DNA from 3 places in the Microbispora sp. ATCC PTA-5024 genome. Region 2 is predicted to be linked to each of the others. Evidence: predicted binding sites of a transcription regulator. Region 2 holds the regulator's gene; each other region holds the start of a gene.

Region 1 (6,647 bases), on a different contig from region 2:
CGTCCCCCGGGCCCTGGCCAGGAACGGCGTCACCCGCTCGGCGAGCGCCCTCTCGTAGTAGACGTCGCCGGCCAGCACCACGTCCTCCTCCGGCGTTCCATCGAGGACGTCGCCCGCGACCGGCCGGATCCGCACGCCGTTGGCCTCGGCGTTCAGCGCGGCGGCGGCCAGCGCGTGCGGGTCCACGTCGTTCGCGACCACCTCGGCCGCCCCTGCCACGGCCGCCGCGATCGCCACCAGGCCGGAGCCGGTGGCGAGGTCGAGGACGGTCCGGCCGCGCACCGTCTCGGGATGGTCGAGCACGTGCCGGGCGAGCGCCTGCCCGCCGGCCCACGCGTAGGCCCAGAAGGGCAGGCTCCCGGCCCGCTCCCAGATCTCGTACAGCTCGTCGTCCGGGCCGGCGTGCCCGGGCCCGGCGCCGGAGGACGAACCGCCCGACGGGACGGCCAGGTGGAGGCGGATCTCCGGCACGTACGGCGCCGGCGCGAGCCTCGTATGGGCGCGGACGAACTCTTCCACGCCGCGGGATCGTATCCGGCCCGGTGCCGTCGCTCCCGGCATCCCCCGGTTTCGGCGTTCTCCCGGGCTCACAGAAGCGTGAGCTGCTCCGGGGTGGGAGGGCGGCGCGTCTCGGCGGCCGTGCGGCCGGGCCGGTGGGCGTACCTCTGATCGGGCGTGTGCTCGTCCGGCCCCCGCGCCGATGCGGGCTCGAGCGGGGGGACGGATCCGGGCTGGGGCCACTGCCCGGATGGGCGTTGGGGCGTGGCGGTGGGGCGGATCCGGCGGGCCTCCCGAGGAGTGGCCCGGCCCACCCCGTGCTGCCGGGCGAGCTCCGCGACCTGGCGGCCGATCCGCTCCTGGTACGCCTTGGGGGCGTAGGCGCCCCTGCCGTACAGCTCCAGATAGCGGGGGACGAGCCGCGGATGCTCGCGGGACAGCCAGGCCATGAACCACTCCCGGGCCCCCGGGCGCAGGTGCAGCACGATGGGCGTGACGTGGACGGCCCCCGCCTCGGCGATCCGCCGTACCGTCGCGGACAGCAGGGCGGGCGAGTCGGTCAGGTAGGGCAGGATCGGGGCCATCAGCACGCCGCACCGGACGCCGTGCTCGTTGAGCGTCGCGCAGACCTCCAGCCGCTTGCGCGGGTTTGGCGTGCCCGGCTCGACCGCCCGCCAGGCGTCGTCGTCGAGGAAGCCGGCCGAGACGGCCGTGCTGACCTCGGTGACCTGGGACGCCTCCACGAGCAGGTCGAGGTCGCGCAGGATGAGCGAGCCCTTGGTCAGGATCGAGAACGGGTTGGCCGCGTCGCGCAGCGCGGCGATGATGCCCGGCATCAGCCGGTAACGCCCCTCGGCCCGCTGGTAGCAGTCGACGTTGGTGCCCATCGCGATCGGTGCGCCCGTCCATTTGGGCGCGGCGAGCTCGCGGCGGACGAGGTCGGGCGCGTTGACCTTCACCACGATCTTGGAGTCGAAGTCGCGGCCCGCGTCGAGGTCGAGGTACTCGTGGGTCTTGCGGGCGAAGCAGTACACGCAGGCGTGGCTGCACCCCCGGTAGGGGTTGATCGTCCACTCGAACGGCACCCGGCTGGCGCCCGGGACCCGGTTGATGATCGAACGCGCGTGGATCTCGTAGAACGTGATCCCCCGGAACTCCGGGGTGTCGAACGTCCTCGTGATCGCGCCGCGCGCGAACAGCGGTAGGGCCTGGTCGCCCGTACCGTCCCCCGCGAGGCGCAGGTTGTCCCAGCGCATGCCGCCATTAGAACAAATATTCGAGCGTGATCGCAACGTGAAACGATCGCAAATCGCGGCCCTCGAAACGGCTAACGATCTTCATCGTTGGGCAGAACGTCCGCACACACCTTGCGTTCTGTGGAGTTGCGCAATGGCCTGGTCGCAGGACGAAGAGCGGATGCTGGCGATGATCGAGCGCCACCTCAGCGATGAGGACCCGAGGCTCGCCGCCCGCCTCCAGTCGTTCAACCAGCGTGTCGAGCGCGGGAGGCGCGGGCGGCGCCGGGCGGCCGACCGGGGCGGGCAGCGCTGGCCGCGCAGGTCCACCGTGATCATCGCGGTGAGCTGGCTGCTGATCGCGACGCTGATCGCCACCCTCCTGGTCATGGCCCTGCGGCACGACGCCGCCGCCTTCCCGATGTAGCCGCTCACCCTCCGGAGGGCGCCAGGCCCTCCATCGTGACCTCCAGGAGGCGGGCCACGAACGCCTCCCGGTCCTCGGTGCGCGCCCGGGACTGCCCGGCCGCCCAGGAGACGCCGGCGGCGAGCGAGAGCATCTCCCCGGTCGTGAGGTCGTCCCGTACGGCGCCCGTCTCCTGCGCCCGGGCCAGCAACCGGCCGCCGGCGTGCCGCATGGCCTCGCAGGACGAGTGCAGCCGCGAGGTGTCGTCGGCGAGCGCGCCCATGACCGACTCCGGCAGCCCCCGGTAGGTGCCCGAGCCCAGGGCGAACGCCAGGAGCCACTCCGCCAGGGCGTTTTTGGGCGAGGGCGACTCCAGCAGATCGTCGGCCTTCGCGCGCAGCCCGTCGAAGCCGCTGCGCAGGAGCGCTTCGAGCAGCGCCTCCCGCGTGGGGAAGTGGCGGTAGAGCGTGCCGATGCCCACCCCCGCTCGGCGCGCCACGTCCCGGAGTGAGGCGTCGGTGCCCTGTTCGGCGAACGCCTGCCGCGCGACTCCCAGCAGCATGTCGTAGTTGCGCCGCGCGTCCGCGCGCATCGCCTCGCTCACTCGGCCCTCCCGCCGTCTTGACATCCGGAGCAGTGCTCCGCCTACTATCGGAGCATCGCTCCGGTAATCACGCTATCCGATGGGAGAACGGCATGCCGAGATCAGAGCGGACGATCCTCGTGACGGGCGCGACGGGCAACCAGGGCGGCGCCGCGGCGCGGCGGCTCCTGGCCGACGGATGGCGGGTGCGGGCCCTGGTCCGCGACCCCTCCGCGCCCGCGGCCCGCGCGCTGGCCGAGGCCGGCGCGGAGCCCGTCGCCGGGGACATGCTCGACCGCGCCTCGCTCGACGCCGCGATGGCGGGCGCGTACGGCGTCTTCAGCGTTCAGCCGTCGCGGCAGGCCCCGCACTTCCTCGAGGACGAGGTGCGGATGGGGGTGAACGTGGCCGACGCCGCGCACGCCGCCGGTGCCGGGCACATCGTGTACACGTCCGTCGGCGGCGCCGACCGCGACACCGGGGTCAGCCACTGGGAGACCAAATGGGAGATCGAACGGCACATCCGGGGGCTGGGGCTGCGGGCTACCGTGCTGCGGCCGGTGATGTTCATGGAGAACCACGCGTCGCCGGAGTTCGGGGTGTTCGCGGACAAGGCGCTGATCAGGATCATCCCGGCGGGCGCGCGGGTGCAGCTGATCGCCGTCACCGACATCGGGGCGTTCGCGGGGCTCGCCTTCGCCGACCCGGACCGCTACGCCGGGCAGGCGTTCGAGCTCGCCGGGGACGAGCTCACCCGGGCCGAGCTGGTCGACGCGATCGCCCGCGCCGTCGGCCGCCGGCTGGAGACCGGCCCCGTCCCGAAGGAGACGCTCGCCCAGTTGGGCATGAACACCGACGATCTCGAACGGGTCGAGTCGTTCGGCGGCTGGCGGGCCGACATCCCGGCCCTGCGGGCGCTCCACCCCGGCCTGATGACGTTCGGGACCTGGCTGGAACGGGAGGGCGCGGCCCGCTTCCGCGCCCTCCTCACCGGCCGTCCGGCCTGATCCCGGGCCCTGACCCTGGGCGACGCCTCCCCGTGGTGAACGGCGCCCGGTTCATCGGATGCACGGGCCGTCACATCTGGGGGAGCGACTTGAGGAAGTGGGCCGCGACCGGCGCGGCCACCTCGCCGCCCATGCCGCCGGCCTCCACGATGACGGCGAAGGCCAGGTCGCCGCGGAAGCCGATGAACCACGCGTGGGTGTCGAGCTTGTCGCCCACCCCGAACTCCGCCGTCCCGGTCTTCCCGGCGGTGCCCGACGGGAGCCCGGCGGCGTGGGCCGTGCCCTTGGTGACGACGGCGCGCATCATCGACCGGAGCTGGTCGGCCACCCCGTCGGGCAGTTGCTGCGGCGACGCCTTCTGCTTGAGGGACGGCACGAGCGTGGGCGGCCGCCAGCTGCCGTCGGCGACCGCGGCGGCCACCGTCGCCATCACCAGCGGCGTCGCGAGGATCCGGGCCTGCCCGAACGACTCGGCGGCCAGCTCGGCGACGCTGGTCGCCTTCGGCATGCTCCCGCTGGTGGCCGGGACCCCGATGTTCAGCGGCCGGTTGAACCCGAGGTCGGTCGCCATGTCGTACAGCTTCTGCGCGTTCAGCTTCTCGGCGGCGAGCGGCGCGAACGTCGTGTTGCACGAGTGGGCGTAGGAGTCGAGGAACGACAGCGAGCCGAACGCCTCGTGGTCGGAGTTGCGGATGTCGAGTCCGCCCACCTTGACCGTCTTCGGGCAGGACACGTCGGAGGACGGCGTGAGCCCCGCGGCCAGCAGCCCGGCCGCGGTGACGGTCTTGAACGTCGAGCCCGGCGGGTAGCGGCCGTCGAGGGCGCGGTTGAAGCCGCCCTTGTTGTTGACGACGGCGAGGATCTCCCCTGAGGAGGGCCGGATCGCGACGAGCGAGGCGGGCTTGTCGAGGTCGCGCACGGAGTCGGCCGCGGCCGTCTGAACCCGCAGGTCGAGGGTGGTCTTGAGGTCCTCGCCCGGCTTCCCCTCGATGGTGTGGAGGGTCTTGGCCTGGCCGCCGACCAGCTGAATCTCGGTGGTGGGGGTGCCGGCGAGCTGCTTCTGGAACGTCTCCTGCAGGCCGCCGCGGCCCACGGGATCCTTCAGGCGGTAGGCCGCGCCCAGCTTCTTGACGTCCTTGGGGGTCGCCTTGTCCAGGTAGCCGACCAGCTGCTGCACCGAGCCGCCGACGTCGGTCCCGTCGATGCGGTCGCCGTTCGCGTCGGTGATGACGGCCCGCTGGGGCCACGTCGTCTTGAGGGCGAGGTGGCCGGTGCCGTCGAGGGCGGGGTGCACCGCGGCGGGCGACCAGTCGACCTTCCAGTAGTGGTCCTTGACCACCAGGTTCAGGCGGCCCTGGTAGGTCCAGTCGCCGACGTTCTTGAGCGCGGCGGTGACCGTGAACCCGGCCGTGGCCCTGTCGTTCGCCGGGGCGCTCACCTGGAGGCCGCTCACCGCCACGCCGGTCGCGCCGAGGTTCTTCGTCAGCTCGGCGTAGGCCGCGTCGAAGCCGGAGGCGGGGGAGGCGAGCTGCGCCTTCATCGCCGCCAGGTCGCCGCGCGTCCACGCGGCGGTGAAGCGCTGCGCGGTCTCGGCCGGCGTGCCCCGCGTGTGCAGCACGTAGTAGGCCCCTCCGGCCGCGCCGGCCGCCACCAGAACCGCGACGGCGGATGCGATCGCCACAGTGCGTCCCCGCGGCACCTGCCACCCCCTGTGTCCGAGTCGTCCCGAGCCTAGCGCGGCCGGGCCTCCTCCCACACGCGCCCGGCGGGCGCCTGTGGACGACGGGCGCGCGCGGTCAGGCCTCCGACTTGACGCTGGTGGCGTACCTCGGCACGTACTCCTGGCCGGACAGCTTGGCGATGGCCTCCATCACCTCGTCGGTGACCCGCCGGCGGTCGCGAGCGTTCCCGGGGTCGCCGGTGAACGTGATCGGCTCCCCGATCCGCACGCCGATCCGGTGGATCCGGGGGACGGACGTCCCGGGCGGCAGCACCTTCTCGGTGCCGAGCATGGCCACCGGGACGACCGGCGCCCCCGTCGTCAGCGCCAGCCACGCCACGCCGATCTTGCCGCGGTACAGCCGGCCGTCGGGGGAGCGGGTGCCCTCCGGGTAGATGCCGAACAGCTCACCCGCCCTGAGCACGCCCACCGCCGCGTCGAGCATGGCCTGGGCGGCCGTCACGTTCTGCCGGTCGATGGCGACGGTCCCGGTGGACCGCATCCACATGGCCGTCAGCCGGTTGCCGGTGAAGTACTCGTTCTTGGCCACGAACCGCACCGTGCGCGGCAGCAGCGCGGGCAGGAAGAACGAGTCGAGCACGGACAGGTGGTTGGAGGCCAGGATGGCCGGTCCCCGCGCCGGGACGTTCTCGCGGCCCTCAACCCTCGGCCGCCAGACCGCGTGCATGAGGGGGACGCTGATGATCTTCGCGGCGCGGTAAAGCACGGGCTCTCCTTCACAGGGCGATGGGGACACCCTAGGACGCCCCGCCCCCGCGCTGGGTGTGCGCCCCGTGCAACTCGGCCCCCGTTTTTCTGTACGGCTACGCCAAGTGACGTACGGCGGCGAGGGGTGCGGGGCTACGTCAGGGGCGGAAAGCGAAGCGCCCCGCGAGACCAGGTGGCCTCGCGGGGCGCCCACGATAAAGGCCGATGTGGCGGTCGCCTCCTCGGCGAGATGCACAACACGGCTCCAGCCGAACGGTATTCCGTGAAGGCGGTAATTGCGGCCCGGGGGACACAAACCACATCGACCACGTACGACTCTAGCCGACGCATGAGCCGTTTCGATCCAACGGCCCTCATGACTGTCCGATATCTACCCATTCTTCGGGCAAGGAGAGGGCGAATGGGCAGCCGTTCCCCGGCGAGGGCGTCGGTCTCAGGTGGTGGCGTCCGCGGCCCGGGCGCGGCGGGC
Region 2 (6,647 bases):
ATGGTCTCCTCCACCTTCTGCCCGAGCTGGGCCAGCGAGTCCTCGCCGACCGGGCGGCCCTGACAGGCCCTGCGCACGCCGGCGATGACCTTCTCCCGCGAGAACGGCTCGGTGACCCCGCTGCGCTTGCTCACCATGAGCAGGACGGTCTCCTGGGTGGTGAACCTGCGCCCGCACGCGGGGCAGGTGCGCCTGCGGCGGATGGCCCCGCCGTCCTCCGTGGACCTGCTGTCCACGACCCGGGTGTCGGGGTGGCGACAGAACGGACAGTGCATGCCATCGCCTCCCGGAAACGCCCACCAAGAACACAAGGTGTGGTGAACTTACATCGATGTGACTACTAGATGTTGTGGTCCAACCGTAGGAGCGCCCGTCCTTGAACGCAAGTCGGACCGGCACGCCGAGGCGAAGTCGCTGCTCGCCCGGCGTGTCGCGACTCCGGGCACTGCTGGTGCCCCTGGGAACGGGGTGGCGAACCCCGCGATTCCCCGCTTCACCGGTACGGCCGGAAAAGTTGTGCGCCGACATTTTCCGTCACTTGTGAGCTGGGGCTACACGACGGCAACTAAGATCCGTAAAATCGAACACGATAGCGATCGAACTCCCGTACGATGTGCTCGACCTCGACATCGGCGATTTCGATAATATCGAACAATTGTTTGACGCAGATCTTGGATCGAGGTACGGTCGCTCTGTGCGACATGGGGAACACGGATTGAGAGGTGGCATCGTGAGTGACCGAAGTGAGCAAGCGGAGGGCGTCGGCGACCTCGCGGTTCGCAGGCGCGACTCCCTTGGGCTCACCCCCAGGCAGCGCAAGATCTTGGAAGTGATCCGCGACTCGGTCCAGCAGCGCGGCTACCCGCCGTCCATGCGCGAGATCGGGGAGGCGGTTCAGCTCACCAGCACCTCCAGCGTGTCGCACCAGCTGACCGCCTTGCAGCGTAAGGGTTATCTCCGCCGTGACCCGCACCGGCCCCGGGCCCTGGAGGTCCGGCTGCCGGGTGAGCCGGTCCTGTGGGTGGATCCGGACGCCGCCGAGGAGGAGGCCGGGTTCAACCGGCCCACCGCGGCCTACGTCCCGCTGGTCGGCCGGATCGCGGCCGGCGGTCCCATCCTGGCCGAGCAGAGCATCGAGGACGTGTTCGCCCTGCCGAAGCAGCTCGTGGGCGAGGGCACGCTGTTCCTGCTCCAGGTCACCGGTGACTCGATGATCGAGGCCGCGATCGCGGACGGCGACTGGGTCGTGGTGCGCCAGCAGCCCGTCGCCGACAACGGCGACATCGTCGCGGCGATGATCGACGGCGAGGCCACCGTGAAGACGTTCAAGCGCAAGGACGGCCACGTCTGGCTCGTGCCGCACAACCCGAACTACGAGCCGATCCCGGGTGACGAGGCCACCGTGCTGGGCAAGGTGACCGCCGTCCTCCGCAAGCTGTAACCACGTCCATAGGTCCGCGGCCGGTGTCCGGCCGCGGACCGGCGGAAGCGGGATCGCGGCCGCTCTCCGGCCGCGGACCTGCGAGGCGGGATCGTTGCACGCGGGCCAAATCAGGACCAATAGGGTGAGTCGGGTGAATCTCGACCTGCTCTCCCTCGAAGCGGCCCGCTCCCGTGACGGGATCAAGTGGGCCCGCGCCGCGTCCGGCGTCATCCCGGCCTGGGTGGCCGACATGGACTTCCCGGTCCCCGACGCGGTCAGGGAGGCCGTCGCCCGCCGCGCCGCCACCGACCTCGGCTATCCGGACTGGCTCGACCAGCCCTCGGCCGGGCCGCTGGCAGAGGCGTTCGCCGAGCGCATGGAGGCGCGGTACGGCTGGCACGCCGACCCCGGCCACGTGCGCTCGTACACGGACATCAACCAGGCCCTGCAGGTCCTGCTGCACGTCATGACCCGGCCGGGCGACCCGATCGCGATGCACCTGCCCGCGTACGACCCCTTCATCGTCACGATCACCGCCATGGGCCGCCGCCTGGTGCCGATGAGGCTCAGCGCCGAGGGGCGGTTCGAGGTGCCGGACGAGCCCGTCCCGGTGCTCCTGCTGGTCAACCCGCACAACCCGTCCGGGCGCTCGTTCACCCGGGAGGAGCTCGAGTCGGTGGCCGCGTACGCCGAGCGCCACGGCACCCTGGTGATCGCCGACGAGATCCACGCGGAGCTCACCTACGCCCCGGCCCGGCACATCCCGTTCGCCACGATCCTCCCCGGCCGCACGGTCACGCTGACCTCGGCGAGCAAGGCGTTCAACATGGGCGGGCTCCACTGCTCGGTGGCCCACCTCGGCGCGAAGGACGCGCGGGACGCGATCGGCCGTCAGCCCGCCCACATCTACGGCGCCCCCGGCGTCCTCGGCGTGGAGGCCACGGTCGCCGCCTGGCGGCACGGCGATCCGTGGCTGAAGGAGGTGCTGGCGATCCTCGACCGCAACCGCCGCCTGATCGCCGAGCGGCTCCCGTCCCGGGTCCTGTACCGCATGCCCGAGGCCACCTACCTGGCGTGGCTCGACTTCGGCATCCCGGACGCCGCCGGCCTCCTCGAGCGGGAGGCCCGGGTCAAGCTCAACCCGGGCCCCCTCTACGGAGGCGGGGACACCTACGCCCGCCTCAACTTCGCGACGTCGGCGCCCATCCTGGAGGAGATCCTCGCCAGGATCTCCTCCGTGACGGGCTGACCCGCCCGGTCAGCTCGCCGTGCAGGTCACCGGCGACGGGACGCCGTTGGAGCCCGACCAGCTCCCGTTGAAGCCGAACGTCGTGGAGGCGCCCGCGCCGAGCGCGCCGTTGTAGGCGAGGCTCGTCACGGTCACGTTGGCGCCGCTCGCACTGAGCGTGCCGTTCCAGAGCTGGCTGATGCTCTGGCCGTTCGGGAAGGTCCACTTCACGGTCCACCCGGTGGTGGCCGACGAGCCGGTGTTCTTGACGGTCACCTCACCCTGGAAGCCTCCCGGGTACTCGTTGACGACCTTGTACGTGGCTGTGCAGCCCTTGTTCCCGGACGGGCTGGGCGAGGGAGAGGGAGACGGCGAAGGCGACGGAGACGGGGAGGGCGACCGCGACGGGGACGGCGACGGGGACGGCGAGCCCGAGGGGGACGGGGACGGCCCGCCGCCGCCCACCGGCGGGATCAGGTAGGGCTGCAGGATGCTCTGCTTGGCCTGGTCGACCGTGGCCCAGTCGTCCTTGAGGATGCCGCCGGTGTCCCCCGAGTTGGGGTTCCACGACCAGTACGTGAACGACATCCCGTTGACCCCGGAGCCCATGTACTTCATGAGCTCCTGCAGCCAGATCTTGTCGGTGTTGCTGGCCAGCGTCGTGCCGAACTCGCCCACCATGATGGGCGCGATGTTCTGCTTGTACAGGTAGCCCCAGTACTTGTCCCAGATGGCCGGCATGTTCGCCGGGTAGGTCGGGTCGTCGAACCAGGTCTGGTGGTAGACCGACGTGGCGTACTCGTGCGGCGAGTAGACGAGCCGGTTGGCCACGTTCAGCCGGACCGGGTACTGCCCGGCCTTGGTGAGGTTGCCGCCCCACCAGCCGCAGTCCTCGTCGTTGCTGGTGTCGTTGTCCCAGACGTTGGACAGGCCCCCGCTCGGGCAGCTCACGCCCTCCACGAAGATCAGCCAGTTGGGCTGGACGGACAGGATCGCGTTGCCCGCCCGCTCGGCCGCCAGGCGCCAGTCGCGGGCCTGGTCGCCGCAGCCCCAGCAGGAGCCGATCGCGTTCGGGTTCGTGCCGTCCGCGTGCGGCTCGTTGTGCAGGTCGGCGCCGATGACCGTGGAGTTGCCGGCGTAGTGCTGGGCGAGCGACTTCCAGTCGGCGAGCCAGGTCGACTCGGGGACGCCGGAGGTGTACCACAGGGCCGTCTGGCCGGCGCTGGTCGGGCGGTGCCGGTCGAGGATGATCCGCATGCCCTTCTGGCCCGCGTAGTCCACGACCTTGTCGAGGATCTGCATCGGGGACAGGCCGATCAGATCGGGGTTGGAGTAGGTGTTGACGCTCGTGGCCTGCGCGCCCGGCTTCAGCGCGTCGTCGGAGAACGGCACCCGGATGGTGTTGTATCCCAGGCTGGCCATGAGATCGAGTTGGCTCTTCCACGGGTTGTTCGCCCACAGCCCGTGAAAGGTCTTGTTGTCGGTCTCCATGCCGAACCAGTTGATGCCGGTCAGCCGGACGGTGGCGCCCGTGCTGTCGACGATCTTGTTCCCGCTGGTGTGCAGGTAGCCGGTGCCGGTGCCGGCGGCGTTCGCCGGCGAGCCCGCGACGACGAGCACCGTCGCCGCCATCGCGGCCACGGCCGCCAGCCCGCCGAGAATACGTCTGGACAAGACGTGCCTCCCACGCTGAGGGCACGCCGATCGTGAGCCGTACGGTCAGGCGCGCACCCCAGAACCACCGCGCGCTGCGGTGGTGGTCGCGGCATGCCCTGACCGCACGCCTAATCAATATGAGAGATATGTGGCTCGGGCGTAATTTTGTCCACCCAGCCCGGCAGGCGTCAACAACCGGTCACGGGACGATGTTGACCAGCTTCGGCGCGCGGACGATCACCTTGCGCGGCGCGCCGTCCAGGTACGGCCTGACCTTGTCCGAGGCCAGGGCCAGCGCCTCCAGGTCCGCCTCGGAGATGTCCGGGGCGACCTCCAGGCGGTCGCGGACCTTGCCCGCCACCTGGACGACCGCGGTGACCGACTCCTGGACCAGCAGCGCGGGGTCCGCCTGCGGCCACCCGGCCTTCGCGACCGACGGCGCGTGCCCGAGCCGCTCCCAGCCCTCCTCGGCCGTGTACGGCGCGACGAGCGACAGCATGATCGCCAAGGTCTCGGCGGCCTCGCGGACGGCCGGGTCGGCCGCGCCGGGCCCGGAGTCGATCGTCCGCCGGGCGGCCGAGGTGAGCTCCATCATCCGGGCGACCGCGACGTTGAAGTGGTACCCCTCGACGAGCTTGGTCACCTCGTCGATCGTCCGGTGGGTGACCTTGCGCAGCTCCGGGTCGCCCGTGGCGGCGTCCGCTCCGGGGGCGGAGGCGGCGCCCGCCTCGGCCATCACACGGAAGGCCCGGGCCAGGAACTTCAGCGATCCGGCCGGCGAGAGGTGCGCCCAGTCGATGTCGTCCTCCGGCGGGCCGGCGAACACCATCGTCAGCCGGACCGCGTCGACGCCGAACGCGTCGATCTGCTGGCCCAGGTCCACGCCGTTGCCCAGGGACTTGGACATCGCCTTGCCCTGGTTGATGACCTGGCCCTGGTTGAGCAGGCGCACGAACGGCTCGGTGAAGTCCACCATGCCCATGTCGTGCAGGACCTTGATGAAGAACCGGCTGTACAGCAGGTGGAGGACGGCGTGCTCGACGCCTCCGACGTACTGGTCGATCGGGCCCCACGTGCGGACCTTCTCGACGTCGAACGGCCCGCCGGTGTAGTGGGGGTCGCAGTAACGCAGGAAGTACCACGACGAGTCGACGAACGTGTCCATCGTGTCGGTGTCCCGCTGGGCGGGGCCGCCGCACTTCGGGCAGGCCACGTTGACCCACTCGGTCGCGCCGGCCAGCGGCGAGACGCCCTTGGGCTTGAGGTCGGCGCCGCGCAGGTCGGGCAGCGTGACGGGGAGCTGGTCGTCCGGGACCGGCACCTCGCCGCAGTCGGGGCAGTGGATGATCGGGATCGGCGTGCCCCAGAACCGCTGCCGCGACAGCAGCCAGTCGCGCAGCCGGAAGTTCACGGCCGCCCGGCCGGCGCCGCGCTCCTCCAGGATGTCGACGATCTTCCTGATCGCCTCGGTCTTCGTCAGGCCGTCCAGCGGGCCGGAGTTCACCAGCGTGCCCTCACCCGGGGTGGCGGTGCCGGTCTCCCCCGGGTCGGCCAGGCCGGTGTGCACGACGACCTTCACGGGCAGGCCGAACTTCCGGGCGAAGTCGAGGTCGCGCTGGTCGTGCGCGGGGACCGCCATGATCGCGCCGTGGCCGTAGTCGGACAGCACGTAGTCGGCCGCCCAGACCGGGATGCGCTCCCCGTTGACCGGGTTGATCGCGTACGTGCCCAGGAAGACGCCGGTCTTCTCCTTGTCGGTGGACAGCCGCTCGATGTCGGAGAGCTTGGCCACCGCGGCCCGGTAGACCGCCAGCGCCTCCCGCTGCTCGGGGGCGACGATCTCCTCGGCCAGCGGGGCGTCCGCGGCGACCACGAAGAACGTGGCGCCGTACAGCGTGTCGGGACGCGTCGTGTAGACGGTGACCGGCTCGTCGCGGCCCTCGATGCGGAACCGGACGTCGGCGCCGGTGGAGCGGCCGATCCAGTTGCGCTGCATGGTCAGCACGCGCTCCGGCCAGCCGCCCTCCAGCTGCGCCATGTCGTCCAGCAGCCGGTCGGCGTAGTCGGTGATCTTGAAGTACCACTGCGTGAGCTCGCGGCGGACCACGTCGGCGCCGCACCGCTCGCACTTGCCGGCCACGACCTGCTCGTTGGCCAGCACGGTCTGGTCATTGGGGCACCAGTTGACCAGGCCGCCCTTGCGGTAGGCCAGGCCGCGCTCGTAGAAGCGGTTGAACAGCCACTGGTTCCAGCGGTAGTACTCCGGGTCGCTGGTGTGCAGCCGGCGCGACCAGTCGAAGGACACGGCGTACCGCCTGAACGAGGTCGCCTGCGTGTCGA
Region 3 (6,647 bases), on a different contig from region 2:
GAGGCCGGGTCGGCGGACGAGGTGCGCGCCACCTTGGGACGCGACCCCTGGAGCGGGACGCACCTGGTCGTCGACACGATCGAGCCCTGGACCATCCGCCTCGACGCCCGCGAGGCGCGCAGGTGAAGCCGAACGGCGATCGACCCGGGCGGCGGACGAGCCGGATGGCGGGCGGCGCGAGTGGCGGGAGCCGGCGCACGGGGCCTGACCACGGCCACTTCATGATTGGGGCGGCCGGAGCGTCGACCATGCCCGGCCTGATCCGGCCGGCGTGCGAGATCGGCGGTTCGGCCGGCGTCCGTCCGCTCTTGGCGGGACGCGGGGTGGGACCCGGCGCGCCTCCCGTAGGGCGGGCTGGTCCGGGGGGAGGGCGGCCTCAGCCGGCCATGGGAAGCGTCGGCTTTCCGGGGACGCCGAGGATGGACTCGACCTCGCCCACGAACTTGTCGGCCTCGGCGATCAGCTCCTCGGCGTCGGTGGGGGTGACGACGCGCACCATGCCGGCCTCGGCCGCCGCGCGCTTGGTCGCGCTGACCGCGAAGTAGGCCGCCCAGTCGGCCAGCTTCGGCTCGGCCTCGGGCAGCAACTCCCACGCGCTGCGCAGCCGGCGCCTGCGCCCGTCCATCGGACGCGGCCGGGCCGCGAGGATCCCGGCCGCCGCGCGAAGCGCCGCCAGATGGGCCGACACGTACCGGTCGGCGGGGGTCGGCCCCACCGACGCGTCCGCGAGGCACGCCCTGGCGTCCGCGAGATGCGCCAGGACCGTCTGCGAGAGCCGTGGCCCGTTCCGCTGCTCTCCGCTCTGTTCCGTCATGCCCGCCTCCTCGAGTCGTGGCATCCGGCGAGGCTCGCCGGTGACATCACAGTCGCAGACCCCACCGACAATTCCGCCGGACGGACGATCCCGTGGTGCCGGCGAGGGACCGCCCGATGCTTCAGGCTCCCGTGGGCGGCCGGACGAGGAGCTTCCCCTCTCCCCGTCCGGCCCACGCCGCGGGCCGTGCCGCGTTCGTCTCCGCCGACGACGAGGGCACGGTTCCAACGGGGTGGGCGCAGGCCGCGAGTCCCGCGCCCACTGCATCGAACATAGATTCGATCATGCCTCACTGTCAAGACTGTCAACGAACAAGGGTTCGAGGACCGGCCCCAAGAACGGTCCCGGAACAGCCGAAACCCCCGCACGACGGATCGTGCGGGGGTCTCACGACGACTCCCGGCAGAGGCGCCGGCGTTCTACGCCGCCCCGGGTTCGCGGCGCGGCCTCAGGCAGGCGGGGCTCCGTACCGCGGTCCCGGGATCGCCGGCGTCACGCACCGCGCCGGGGCGCACCTGGCGGAACACGGCGGCCTGGGCCGCCCCCGGCGCCGTACGGGTCAGCGGACGAACCGGCCGCGGACGTGGACGGGGACGCCGGTCCCGAGCAGGCCGGGCAGGATCTCCGCCACGTGCATCGGCAGCCGGACGCAGCCGTGCGACGCCGGGTAGAGCGGCACCGACAGGGCGCCGTGCAGGGCGATGCCGCCGTTGAAGAAGATCGGGTTGTAGAGCTGGCCCAGGTAGGACCGGTGCCAGCCGCTGACCCGCCAGGTGGTCGCGAAGTCGCCGGTGGGCGTGCGGGCGCTGCCGCTGAAGCGCTGCCGCTTGCCGTTCCACATCGCGTACTCGGTGTACGGGATGCCGCTGCCGCTGGAGATGTGGCTGATCAGCCGGGGCACGCCGTTCCGGTAGAGGACCATGACCTGCTTGGTCAGGTTCACCTCCACGCGGTCTGGCCTGCCGCGGGGGACCAGGACCGCGGGCGCCTTCGGGTTCTCCAGCGCCTTCCAGGTCCTCTTGGCCACGGTGCTCGTCGGCGTGATGCCCTGGATCTTCTGGAAGGCCCACACGGCCGTCAGCGTGGCGCCGCCGTACCGGCCGTCGATCGAGCCCGGGACGTATCCGAGCTGCTTCAGGCGGGTCTGCAGCGCCTTGACGGCCGAGCCCTTGGCGCCCAGCTTCAGCGTCTTGTACGGCGCGGTGAACGGCGGGTAGGCCGCCGCCGCGACGGCGGACGACACCGGGACGGCGCCCGTACGGACCTGCGTGCTCGCCTGCGCGGCCTCCGGGACCCCTGCCGTGGCGAGGGCTAGCGCCCCCGCCATCACGAGCGCGGCGACCGCCTGCCGTCGACCCCCCATCGTGACCAACCCCTCATTCTTCCCAAGCACGGACCAAAGGACCTTAGCGTACGGCCCTCGTGGTCAAGGAGAAGGCAATTGACCGGCCTCGTCCTCGCCATCCGTTTAGAGTGTCCGCGTGCCGGAAAAGTTGCATCCCAACATCGCCCGGGTGGAGGCGGCCCTGCGCGCGCAGGGCGTGACGGGCGAGATCGTCGTGCTCGACGAGGCCACGCCGACGGCGGCGACGGCGGCCGCGCGGCTCGGCTGCGAGATCGGGGCGATCGCCAACAGCCTGATCTTCGACGCCGACGGCGCCCCGCTGCTCGTGCTGACCAGCGGCGCCCACCGGGTGGACACGGCCCTGGTGGCGCGGCTCGTCGGCGTCGCGAAGGTCAGGCGCGCCACCCCGGAGTTCGTGCGCGAGCACACCGGCCAGCCCATCGGCGGCGTCGCCCCCGTGGGTCACCCCGCCCCGGTCCGGACATTGGTGGACGCCTGGCTCGGCAAGCACGAGGTCGTATGGGCGGCCGCGGGGCATCCGCACTCGGTCTTCCCCACCAGCTTCGACGAACTGGTGCGGATCACCGGCGGTACGCCGGCCGAGGTGGAGTGACCCTCCGGTGGCCGCCTCGCCTCCGGAACGCTTTGCTAGTCTCCGATGAGTGATCCAGCTGCGACGCGTGGGGCCAGACACGTTCATCACCGTCATCGACACGGTGCTGGACATCTACACCGAGGCCATGCGCCCGCCGACGGACCAGCTCACCGGCCGCCTGGCGATAATGCGCAACCACGCGACGTATCCCGACTTCGTCTGCCTGCTCGCGGAGTCGCCTGACATCGTCGGGTTCGCGTACGGCTTCCATGGCGCGCCCGGGCAGTGGTGGCACGACGTGGTCCGCCGCGCCCTGCAGGACCAGGCGGGGACGCGGGCAGCGCAGAGGTGGTTCGGCGACGCCCTGGAGATCGCCGAGGTCCACGTCCGGCCCGACTACCAGGGCAAGGGCATCGGGCGCAGCCTGATCCACGCCATCTGCGAGGGCCGCCCGGAGCGGACGGCCGTGCTGTCGACCCACGACGCCCCGACGGCGGCCCGCCACCTCTACGGGGACGTCGGGTTCGTCGACCTCCTGACGCGGTTCGTGTTCCCCGGCGGCTACGAGAACTACGTGATCGCGGGCGTCCCGCTGCCGCTGCCGCCGCAGCGGTGACCTTCCCGATCCTCGGGAGCACCCGCCCGCTGCCAGTGCAGCCACCTGCTCCGGCAACCCCCGTTGATCGTCACCCCACACCGGCATGAACGTGCTGCACATCGACGTGCCCCTGCATCCGTTCACCACGGCTCTTCGTTGTCCTGAGGACGCCGGCGGAACGGGTGGGGCAAGATGCGCTCATGGCTGTCCGACCCACCACTTCCAGCGCCCGCACGGCCCCCGGCGTCCACCGGATCAAGGTGACGCTGGCCGGATCACGGCCGCCGATCTGGCGGCGGCTGGAAGTCCCTTCCACCATCACGCTGCGCGAGCTGCATGAAGTCCTGCAGGCCGCCTTCGGCTGGGAGGACTACCACCTGTGGGTCTTCGAAAGCCCGCTGGGCCGCTACGGCGTCGCCGACCGCGAACTGCAGATCACCAGCGCCGCCGCCAAACGGCTCGGCCATGTCGTCCCCGCGCCGAAAGACCGGCTCGGCTACACCTACGACTTCGGTGACAACTGGGAGCACGCCATCCTCGTCGAGGCCGTCGCCGCGGCCGAGCCGGGCGTCGCCTATCCGCGCTGCCTCACCGGCCGACGCGCCTGCCCCCCTGAAGACTGCGGCGGCATCTGGGGCTACGAGTATCTGCTGGAGATCCTCGCCGACCCCATGCACGAAGAGCATGAGGATCGCCTGGAGTGGCTCGGCCTCGACTCAGCCGACCAATTCGACCCCGCCGCCTTTGACCTTGCCCAGACCAACGCCGCGCTCTCCCACCTGGCGACCGTCCTTGTCAAGGAGTGACGTAGCCCCACCGGTCAGCACGCACCCACAGGATCAACGCGATGCAGCACCAGGAGGCCTGCGGTCGTTTCAGGAGCCCGCGGGCGCCGGCGTCTGCTGCAGCGCCTGGAACACCTCGCGCGTCGCGCTCGACCGGTTGAACGTGATGAAGTGGATGCCGGGCGCGCCCTCCTCGAGGAGGGTGCGGCACATGTCCACGGCGTGCTCGATGCCCAGGCGCCGCACGGCGACGGGGTCGTCGGCGACCGCCTCGAAGCGGGCCGCGACCTCCGGCGGGAACGGCGCCCCCGACAGCTGCTCGGACCGGGCGATCGTGCTCATCTGGGTGACCGGCATGAGGCCCGGGATGATCGGGGTGTCGCAGCCCTTGGCCGCCACCCGGTCCCGCAGGCGCAGGTAGTCGTCCGCGCGGAAGAACATCTGGGTGATCGCGTAGTCGGCGCCCGCCCGGCACTTCTGCACGAAGAACTCGGTGTCCGACTCGATGGACGGCGAGCGGGGGTGCTTGTAGGGGAAGGCCGCGACCCCCACGCAGAAGTCGCCGGCCTGCCGGATGAGCCGCACCAGCTCCTCCGCGTACAGGACGCCCTCGGGGTGCTTGATCCAGTCGTCGAGCGGGTCGCCCCCGCGCGGGTCGCCGCGGACCGCGAGGATGTTGCGCACGCCGGCGTCGGCGAACCTGCCGACCAGATGGCGCAGTTCGCGGATCGAGTGGTCGACCGCGGTGAAGTGGGCGACCGGCGTGAGCGTCGTCTCGTGGGCGAGGCGCTCGACGATCTGGACGGTGCGGTCGCGGGTGGAACCGCCGGCGCCGTACGTGACGGAGACGAACGTCGGGCGCAGCGCCTCCAGCTCGCGGATGGCGCGCCAGAGCTGACGCTCGCCCTCGTCGGTCTTCGGCGGGAGGAACTCGAAGGAGAACGACCGCTCGCCCGCCGCCAGGAGCTCGCGAACGGTGGGGACGCGATCGGGGCGGCGTGAGGGCAGACCGAGAGCCATGGTTACAAGGGTACAGGGCCGATCCTTTTCGCCGAAGTCCGAGATCTCAACATGTGGACGTAAAGCGGTCCACATGGCGATCGCGAAGCTGGGGCCCCTTCCCCCATCGGCGGCGGGATCACCGCCCCGTAAGCTCAAGACATGACCACTTCCGTCGCCCCGCTCGACCTCGTCCGCCAGGAGGTGGACCGCTCGCTCCGGGAGTTCCTGGACCGGCAGCGCCCGATGTTCGGCGACCCCCACCTGGCCGCGCTGCTGTCGGCCGCGACGGACTTCCTGGCCGGCGGCAAACGGCTGCGTCCCGCCTTCTGCTACTGGGGCTGGCGCGCGGCGGGCGGCGGCGAGGAGCCGGGCCTGTACGCCGCGGCGGCCTCGCTCGAACTGCTGCAGGCGAGCGCGCTGGTCCACGACGACGTGATGGACGCGAGCGACGTGCGGCGCGGGATGCCCTCGGCGCACCGGCGGTTCGAGCGGATGCACGCCGACGCCGGCTGGCACGGGTCGGCCGGGCAGTTCGGCGAGGGCGCCGCGGTCCTGCTGGGCAACCTGCTGCTGGTGTGGTCGGGCCAGATGTGGCGCGGCAGCGGGCTCGACCCGCGGGCCCTGGCGGCGGCCCAGCCGGTGCACGACCACATGCTGACCGAGCTGATGTGCGGCCAGTACCTCGACCTGCTGGAGCAGGCGCGGGGTGAGAACACCTTCGACAGCGCCCTGCGGGTCGCCCTGTACAAGAGCGGGAAGTACTCGGTGGAGCAGCCGCTGCGGCTGGGGCTCGTCCTCGCCGCCCGCGGCCCCGACCCGTATATCGACCGGCTCTGCGCCCAGTACGGCCAGCAGGTGGGCATCGCCTTCCAGCTGCGCGACGACGTGCTGGGGGTGTTCGGCGACCCGGCCGAGACCGGCAAGCCGGCCGGGGACGACCTGCGCGAGGGCAAGCGCACCATGCTCATCGCCCGGACGCTCGCCGAGGCGTCGCCCGCCCAGGCCGCCGCCGTACGCGACCTGCTGGGCGACCCGGCCCTCGACGAGGAGGGGGTCGAGCGGCTCCGCACGGTCATCGAGGAGACGGGCGCGCTGGCGGCGTGCGAAGGAATGATCAAGCAGTACCTCGACGAGGCCCTGGCCGCCCTCGACCACGCCCCGATCGAGGAGACGGCCCGCGCGGCCCTGGCCGCCCTGGCCGTGGCCGCCACCGCCCGCCGCACCTGACCCGCGGGAAGGGGCGCGGCGCCTGACCCCGCGAGAGGGTCAGAGCGGGACGGCGGCCAGGCGGGCCGTGAGCTCGGCGGCGGCGGCGCCGGGGTCCGGCGCCTCGGTGATGGCGCGCACGACCACCACGCGGCGGGCGCCGTGCGCGACGACCTGGTCGAGCGTGCCGAGGTCGACGCCGCCGATGGCGAACCAGGGCCGTCCGGAGCCGAGGCGGGCGGCGTGCTCCAGCAGGGGCGTCCCGGGCGCGGGACGCCCGGGCTTGGTCGGCGTCGGCCAGA

What was found. Region 2 encodes LexA, which represses DNA repair genes until DNA is damaged. Its sites were predicted from a motif close to TCGAACANNTGTTCGA; they were not measured.
Region 1: MPTA5024_RS02910 (Rv2578c family radical SAM protein) is a predicted target of LexA. The motif match lies at 1,763-1,778, and genes of this name have one in related genera.
Region 3: MPTA5024_RS09250 (SAV_6107 family HEPN domain-containing protein) is a predicted target of LexA. The motif match lies at 1,081-1,096, and genes of this name have one in related genera.

The regions. Positions count from the first base shown of each region.
Region 1 is NZ_KI866522.1:631,962-638,608, reverse strand. Features, by position in the region: gene MPTA5024_RS02915 (class I SAM-dependent methyltransferase) at 1-519, opposite strand, end outside; gene MPTA5024_RS02910 (Rv2578c family radical SAM protein) at 588-1,754, opposite strand; gene MPTA5024_RS02905 (DUF3040 domain-containing protein) at 1,888-2,160, shown strand; gene MPTA5024_RS02900 (TetR/AcrR family transcriptional regulator) at 2,165-2,743, opposite strand; gene MPTA5024_RS02895 (NmrA/HSCARG family protein) at 2,836-3,729, shown strand; gene MPTA5024_RS02890 (penicillin-binding transpeptidase domain-containing protein) at 3,800-5,410, opposite strand; gene MPTA5024_RS02885 (lysophospholipid acyltransferase family protein) at 5,526-6,176, opposite strand; gene MPTA5024_RS02880 (NAD(P)/FAD-dependent oxidoreductase) at 6,612-6,647, opposite strand, start outside.
Region 2 is NZ_KI866525.1:926,123-932,769, forward strand. Features, by position in the region: gene nrdR (transcriptional regulator NrdR) at 1-275, opposite strand, end outside; gene lexA (transcriptional repressor LexA) at 728-1,441, shown strand; gene MPTA5024_RS30155 (MalY/PatB family protein) at 1,575-2,672, shown strand; gene MPTA5024_RS43945 (cellulase family glycosylhydrolase) at 2,682-4,325, opposite strand; gene leuS (leucine--tRNA ligase) at 4,507-6,647, opposite strand, start outside.
Region 3 is NZ_KI866522.1:2,092,709-2,099,355, forward strand. Features, by position in the region: gene MPTA5024_RS09245 (hypothetical protein) at 1-126, shown strand, start outside; gene MPTA5024_RS09250 (SAV_6107 family HEPN domain-containing protein) at 377-814, opposite strand; gene MPTA5024_RS09255 (L,D-transpeptidase family protein) at 1,374-2,177, opposite strand; gene MPTA5024_RS09260 (YbaK/EbsC family protein) at 2,296-2,772, shown strand; gene MPTA5024_RS09265 (GNAT family N-acetyltransferase) at 2,822-3,370, shown strand; gene MPTA5024_RS09270 (plasmid pRiA4b ORF-3 family protein) at 3,553-4,158, shown strand; gene metF (methylenetetrahydrofolate reductase [NAD(P)H]) at 4,228-5,157, opposite strand; gene MPTA5024_RS09280 (polyprenyl synthetase family protein) at 5,299-6,366, shown strand; gene thiE (thiamine phosphate synthase) at 6,406-6,647, opposite strand, start outside.